2 regions of the Streptomyces sp. NPDC047042 genome follow, and region 1 is predicted to be linked to the other one. Evidence: riboswitches for the same ligand, from Rfam matches in the RefSeq annotation. Region 1 holds a riboswitch; the other holds the start of a gene.

Region 1 (3,407 bases):
GCATGCGACCGTGATCCGGTTCCGGGGCCGCCGCCTTCGCGCAGAGGGTTGATCAATGCGGAGGTTTACGGGACACGTGGGGGTGACCGGGTGCTATGGGGTGCATATATGCGAAGTCTTCCGGCGCTCTCCTGGCCCGGTGTCATGGGGTGCGGGGGCCTCTGACTAGGCTCCGGCCTCATGGACGTACTCATCCATCTCGTCGTCGGCCTGCACATCATCGGCATCGCGTCGCTTCTGGGCGGGTTTCTCACCCAGATGAAGGCGATGGGGCAGGGCACGGCCCGCTTCGGGCCGGCGATGCTGCACGGCGCGTTCACCATGCTGGTCACCGGGGTCGCCCTGGTGGGCCTCAACCAGGCCGACGATCAGACGGTCAACAACGTCAAGATCGGCGTCAAACTGGCCCTGCTGATCGTGATCCTCGGCCTCGTCTATGTGAAGCGGGACGAGGAGACCGTGGACAAGCGCCTGTTCGGCCTGGTCGGTGTGTTCACGACAGCGAACATCTTCATCGCCGTGCTCTGGACCTGACCCGGCCGAACCTTCCCGCCCTGTGCGTCAGGCCGGGCGCACCACGCTGTGGATCGTCGACTCGCCGTCGTAGAAGATCGATTCCTCCCGGACGTACGCACCCGGCTTCGGGGCGTGGATCATCATGCCGTTGCCGATGTAGAGGCCGACGTGGCTGATGTCGTCGTAGAAGAAGACCAGGTCACCGGGCTGGATGTCGGAGAGGGAGACCGTCGTGCCCGCGTTCACCTGGTCGTAGGTGGTGCGCGGGAGGCTGACTCCGGCGGCCCGCCAGGCGGCCTGCGTCAGACTCGAACAGTCGTACGAATCCGGGCCGGTCGCGCCCCAGACGTACGGCTTGCCGATCTGTGCGCGTGCGAAGGTCAAAGCCTTCTCGGCCTTGGCGGCGTACGAGGCGTCGGGCGCCGCCGGTGCCGGAGTGTTCGCGGCGCTGCTGCCCGCCGCGGGCTGTGCCGCGGCCTCTGCGGCTGCCGCTTCCTGCCGGCGCTGCTCGGCCTCCTGCTGCTGCCGGGCGAGTTCCTCTGCCTGCCGACGGGCCACCGCCTGCTTCTCCCGTTCGATCGCCGCGAGGCGCAGCTTCTCCTCGGCGGTGAGGCGGGAGAGCAGCCGGCGGGCCTCCACGAGCTTCGTCTGGACGGCGGTCTTGGTGATCTGCAGTTCGTCCTGGGACTCGGTGAGCGACTCGAGGGTCACCGAGGCCTCCTGGCGCTTCTGCGTCGTCTCGGCCTGCTCGGTGATGTAGTCGTCGACCGCGTCCTTCTGGCGGGCGGTCAGACGGTCCATCAGCTGGTTCTGGTCGAAGTAGTCCTGGGGGTCGTCCGCGAGCAGGAACGTCGCCGTGTCCGGGGCGGCGGACCCGGTGCGGTACTGGGCCGCGGCGAAGGAACCCAGCTCCTCGCGCGCGTCGTTGAGTTTCTGGGTGCGCCGGGCCACGTCGTCCATCAAGGCGTCGACACGTCCCCGCTGCTTGGAGGCCTTCTCCTTGGCGGCGTTGTACTTGTCGGTGGCGGACTCGGCCTGGCGGTACAGGTCGCCGACCTTCGCCTCGACCTCCTCCATGCTCGGCTTGTCGTCGGACGCCGGAGCCGGGGGTGTGGAGGGCGCCGTGGGCGCGGCGTTGGCGGTCTGGGACAGCAGGGCGACGGAGGTCAGGGCCGCAGTGGCGAAGGCGGGGGTCCGAAGGCCTGCTACGCGCGTTCCCGTAGGGCGCGACTTGCGGTGCGACGACGCCAAGGGAGGCGACTCCTTCCACGTTCCGCCTACCGGGTTAGCTGTCGGGTTCGGGCGGGTGGTTCGGAAGGGTTGCCCTACGGTCCTTGCCTGGACGGCGGTTGGACCGATTCACCCCAGGATTTCGGTGGGTCCCCGGCTCCTGCCGCACAGGGCGGCACGATCGGACTCGGCGGTGGCCGCACGGCCCGGCGAGGTTCGCCGGTGGAGATCGAGCGGCCTTACGAAACGCTAACCAACAGGTGTGCCTCCTGTGAAGGTTGATGACCGCTATGCCCGATACGTTTTTGTGACCTTGCCCCTAAACATGCCTCTGTGTGGTCGATCGGAAGTTGTTTATGAAGATTGTCAGATAATTACGATGTATGGCCGTTATTGGGCCTGCTGTCCGTAGGGGCCCTGGTCGGCGGTGCTGATACCAGGGGATGTTTTCGGGGTGGGGGCGGGCTGTCAGTGGGGAGGCCTAGACTCGGAGAGCGATGAGCAGCCTCTTTGACGACAGCTTCCTGGCGGACCTCCAGGGCCCTCGGGCCCACGCGGAGGAACTCCCGCCACCGCCCGAGGACGAGCACGCGCCGGAGCCCGTTCCGGACGACCTGTTCGGCGGGAAGTTCGACGCGCCGCCGGACCGGGACGCGTACTACCGCGACGGCGCACCCCGTCCGGTGGTGGATTCCGCCGCGCTCCTGGAAGGGCTGAACGAGAACCAGCGCGCGGCCGTCGTGCACGCCGGCACCCCCCTGCTCATCGTGGCGGGCGCCGGCTCCGGCAAGACGCGCGTACTCACGCACCGCATCGCTTATCTGCTCGGCGAGCGCGGTGTCCACCCCGGCCAGATCCTCGCGATCACCTTCACCAACAAGGCCGCCGGTGAGATGAAGGAGCGCGTCGAGCAGCTCGTCGGCCCGCGCGCGAACGCGATGTGGGTGATGACCTTCCACAGCGCGTGCGTGCGAATCCTCCGCCGGGAGAGCAAGAGACTGGGCTTCACCTCCTCCTTCTCCATCTACGACGCCGCCGACAGCAAGCGGCTGATGGCGCTCGTCTGCCGCGATCTGGACCTGGACCCCAAGCGCTTCCCGCCCAAGTCCTTCAGCGCGAAGATCTCCAACCTGAAGAACGAGCTGATCGACGAGGAGGACTTCGCCGCCCAGGCGAGCGACGGCTTCGAGAAGACCCTCGCCCAGGCGTACGCGATGTACCAGTCGCGGCTGCGTGAGGCCAACGCGCTCGACTTCGACGACCTGATCATGACGACGGTCAATCTGCTGCGCGCCTTCCCCGACGTCGCCGAGCACTACCGCCGCCGCTTCCGGCACGTCCTGGTCGACGAGTACCAGGACACCAACCACGCCCAGTACGCGCTCGTACGGGAACTCGTCGGCACCGCCGAGCACACCGGCGACGACGTCGACGTCCCGCCGAGCGAGTACGACCTGCGCCCCGCCGAGCTGTGCGTCGTGGGTGACGCCGACCAGTCGATCTACGCCTTCCGGGGGGCGACGATCCGCAACATCCTCCAGTTCGAGGAGGACTACGCGGACGCGACGACGATCCTGCTCGAACAGAACTACCGCTCCACACAGACGATCCTGAGCGCCGCCAACGCGGTCATCGAGCGCAACGAGTCCCGCCGCCCCAAG
Region 2 (3,407 bases), on a different contig from region 1:
ACGAACTGTGCCGCTTCGCGGTGCTGTTCGGCGACCCGCAGCTCGCGCTGACCGCCGTGCAGCGCGTACTCGAGGTGACCGCCGAAGAGGTCCAGCAGGCCGCCAAGGAGCGACTGCGCCCCGACAACCGCGCGGTGCTCGTCTACGAGCCTCTGACCGCCGACAGCGACACCGACACCGACGAGGAGGCGGCCAAGTGACCGAGCTCGCCACGATGGAGTTCCACCCCCAGCCCCAGGCGGGCGAGGCCAAGCCCTGGGCCTTCCCGGCCCCCGGGCGGGACACGCTCGGCAATGGTCTGACGGTCCTGCGGTGCCACCGCCCCGGCCAGCAGGTCGTCGCCGTCGAGGTGCTCGTCGACGCCCCCCTGGAGGCCGAGCCCGCCGGTCTCGACGGAGTGGCCACGATCATGGCCCGGGCCTTCTCCGAAGGCACCGACAAGCACTCCGCCGAGGACTTCGCCGCCGAGCTGGAGCGCTGCGGCGCCACCCTCGACGCGCACGCCGACCACCCCGGCGTCCGCCTCAGCCTCGAAGTCCCCGTGTCGCGACTGCCCAAGGCGCTCGGTCTGCTGGCCGACGCCCTCAGGGCGCCCGCCTTCACGGACAGCGAGATCGAGCGGCTGGTGCGCAACCGGCTCGACGAGATCCCGCACGAGACGGCCAACCCGGCCCGCCGCTCCGCCAAGCAGCTCTACAAGGAGCTGTTCCCGGCGACCTCGCGCATGTCACGTCCGCGCCAGGGCACCGAGGACACGGTCGCCAAGATCGACTCGGCCGCCGTACGCGCCTTCTACGACAGGCACGTCCGGCCCGCCACGGCCACCGCGGTGGTCGTCGGCGACCTCACCGGCATCGACCTGGACGCGCTCCTCGGTGACACCCTGGGCGCCTGGACGGGCACTTCGGCCGAGCCGCGGCCGGTGCCGCCGGTGACCGCCGACGACACCGGCCGGGTCGTCATCGTGGACCGCCCGGGCGCCGTGCAGACCCAGCTGCTCATCGGCCGCATCGGCGCCGACCGGCACGACCGGGTCTGGGCCGCCCAGGTCCTCGGCACGTACTGCCTCGGTGGCACCCTCACCTCCCGTCTGGACCGTGTCCTGCGCGAGGAGAAGGGTTACACCTACGGCGTGCGGGCGTTCGGGCAGGTCCTGCGCTCCGCTCCGGAGGGTACGGGTGCCGCGCTGCTGGCCATCAGCGGCTCCTTCGACACCCCGAACACCGGTCCCGCCCTCGAGGACCTCTGGAAGGTGCTGCGCACGCTCGCGGCCGAGGGGCTCACCGACGCCGAGCGCGATGTCGCGGTGCAGAACCTGGTCGGCGTCGCCCCGCTCAAGTACGAGACCGCGGCGGCCGTGGCGAGCACGCTGGCCGACCAGGTCGAGCAGCACCTGCCCGACGACTACCAGGCGACGCTGTACCGCCGGCTCGCGGCGACCGGCACCGTGGAAGCCACCGCGGCGGCCGTCAACGCCTTCCCGGTCGACCGGCTGGTGACGGTCCTCGTGGGCGACGCGGCGGAGATCGAGGCGCCCGTCAGGGCTCTCGGCATCGGCGAAGTGAGCGTCGTACCCGCCGAGTAGGGACACCGTCCACAGAGACGTCGTAGCGGCAGGGGCCCGGTGACGGAAGCGTCACCGGGCCCCTGTTTGTCCATGTTGATGTGCAAGTTGCCCGTATTGATGGAGAGGTTGACAGTCTGCACTGTGGCATGCGCGACAAAACCCGTGATCGGTTTGTTATTTGAAAGTAGTCACGCTTAGCGTCTGTCCGGCTGTCCGTCACGCAGTGCGCCGCAGTCGCGGCACCGGACAGTCATCGCCGAGTCCCCGTACGGCGCGAGCCAGGGGAGCCGGGGACCCACATCGTGCAGTCCCTGGGGTGAATCGGACGCCCGCGCGTGCCGCGAGGGGGCCCGTAGGAGACCTTCCTGCTCCGAACCCGTCAGCTAACCCGGTAGGCGAGAAGGAGGAAAGGAACAACCACTACATGGCGTTCACCCGCGCCACCGGGAAGCACCGTCGTCCCAGCCGCCCCAGCCTTGTCAACCGTACGACCGCTCGCGCGGCCGGCGTCGCGGCCCTCGCGACCAGCGGCGTCGTAGGCGCCCTCGCCGCCCCGGCGCTCGCCACGGAGTCCGCCGTCGAGCAGACCGGCCTCACCCCGGTGATCTCCATAGGGGAGTCGCTCGCCGAGCAGATAGACGCTCAGGCCGCCGCCCAGGAGCAGGCGGCCGAGCAGGCCGCCGCCGAGAAGCGGATCGAGGCCGCGGAGAAGCGGGCCGCGGCCGCCGCCAAGAAGCTGGCCGAGGAACGCGTCAAGCAGGAGCGCGAGGTGAAGGCCCGCGCCGCCCGTGAGGCCGAGCGTAAGCGCCTCAACGCCTACGTGGCCCCGATCTCCGGTTCGTACATCTCCACCGGCTACCAGGCGGGCGGCGGTATCTGGTCCTCCGGCAGCCACACCGGCGTCGACTTCCACGCCGCGTCCGGCACCACCGTCCACGCTGTGGGCTCCGGCACCGTCGTCGAGGCCGGCTGGGGCGGGTCCTACGGCAACAACATCGTGATCAAGATGATTGATGGTACGTACACTCAGTACGGTCATCTGTCGTCGATCAACGTCTCCGTGGGCCAGACGGTCACCCCGGGCCAGCAGATCGGCCTCTCCGGGGCCACCGGCAACGTCACCGGTCCCCACCTTCACTTCGAGGCCCGCACGACCCCGGATTACGGCTCGGACATCAACCCGGTCGCCTACCTCCGCTCGCACGGCGTGAACGTCTGACACCTCTTCGTACCACTCGTCGCGGCCCCGGCTCCTCCAGCCGGGGCTTTCGGCGTTTCCGGGTGCCCTGTGTCCAAAAAATATCCACGGATTCCGGCCTGCCGTCGGAAATTCCGGTTCTCTGCAATAGAGTCACTGAACACACGTCAATCGTCGACGTTTCACGGGGATTAAAGCGGAGGTCGGACATGCGTATTCCGGCGCACTCGGTATGCACGGCGATCCGGGACGACATCGTCGCCGGTGTCTACGAGCGCGGCAGCCGGCTCACCGAGGAACTGCTCGCCCGCCGGTACGGCGTCTCGCGCGTCCCCGTCCGCGAGGCCCTGCGCACCCTGGAGGCCGAGGGCTTCGTGGTCACCCGGCGGCACGCGGGCGCGTGCGTCGCGGAACCCACCGAGCAGGAGGCCTCCGACCTGCTGGAGATGCGCATGCTCCTGGAACCGCTGGGCGCCTCCCGGGCCGCCCAGCGGCGCACCGAGGCCCATCTCAAGGTGCTGCGCGGCCTGGTCAGACTCGGCCAGGAGCGGGCCAGAAGGGGCAACAGCGAGGATCTGCGCTCCTTGGGAGGCTGGTTCCACGAGACGCTCACCCAGTCCTCCGGCAGCCACGCCCTGGCCT

What was found. Region 1 has a riboswitch for cyclic di-AMP ahead of ABZ855_RS09835 (NlpC/P60 family protein). Riboswitches for the same ligand answer to the same signal wherever they lie in the genome.
Positions count from the first base shown of each region.
Region 2: it holds a riboswitch for cyclic di-AMP, as region 1 does, so the genes downstream of both, ABZ855_RS22255 (M23 family metallopeptidase) here and ABZ855_RS09835 (NlpC/P60 family protein) in region 1, are expected to answer to the same signal.

Region 1 covers NZ_JBEYVP010000007.1:140,834-144,240, forward strand. The annotation lists gene ABZ855_RS09830 (hypothetical protein) at 181-534, shown strand; gene ABZ855_RS09835 (NlpC/P60 family protein) at 562-1,767, opposite strand; cyclic di-AMP (ydaO/yuaA leader) riboswitch at 1,775-1,949, opposite strand; gene pcrA (DNA helicase PcrA) at 2,244-3,407, shown strand, end outside.
Region 2 covers NZ_JBEYVP010000018.1:107,054-110,460, reverse strand. The annotation lists gene ABZ855_RS22265 (pitrilysin family protein) at 1-200, shown strand, start outside; gene ABZ855_RS22260 (pitrilysin family protein) at 197-1,585, shown strand; cyclic di-AMP (ydaO/yuaA leader) riboswitch at 1,812-1,980, shown strand; gene ABZ855_RS22255 (M23 family metallopeptidase) at 1,992-2,786, shown strand; gene ABZ855_RS22250 (GntR family transcriptional regulator) at 2,975-3,407, shown strand, end outside.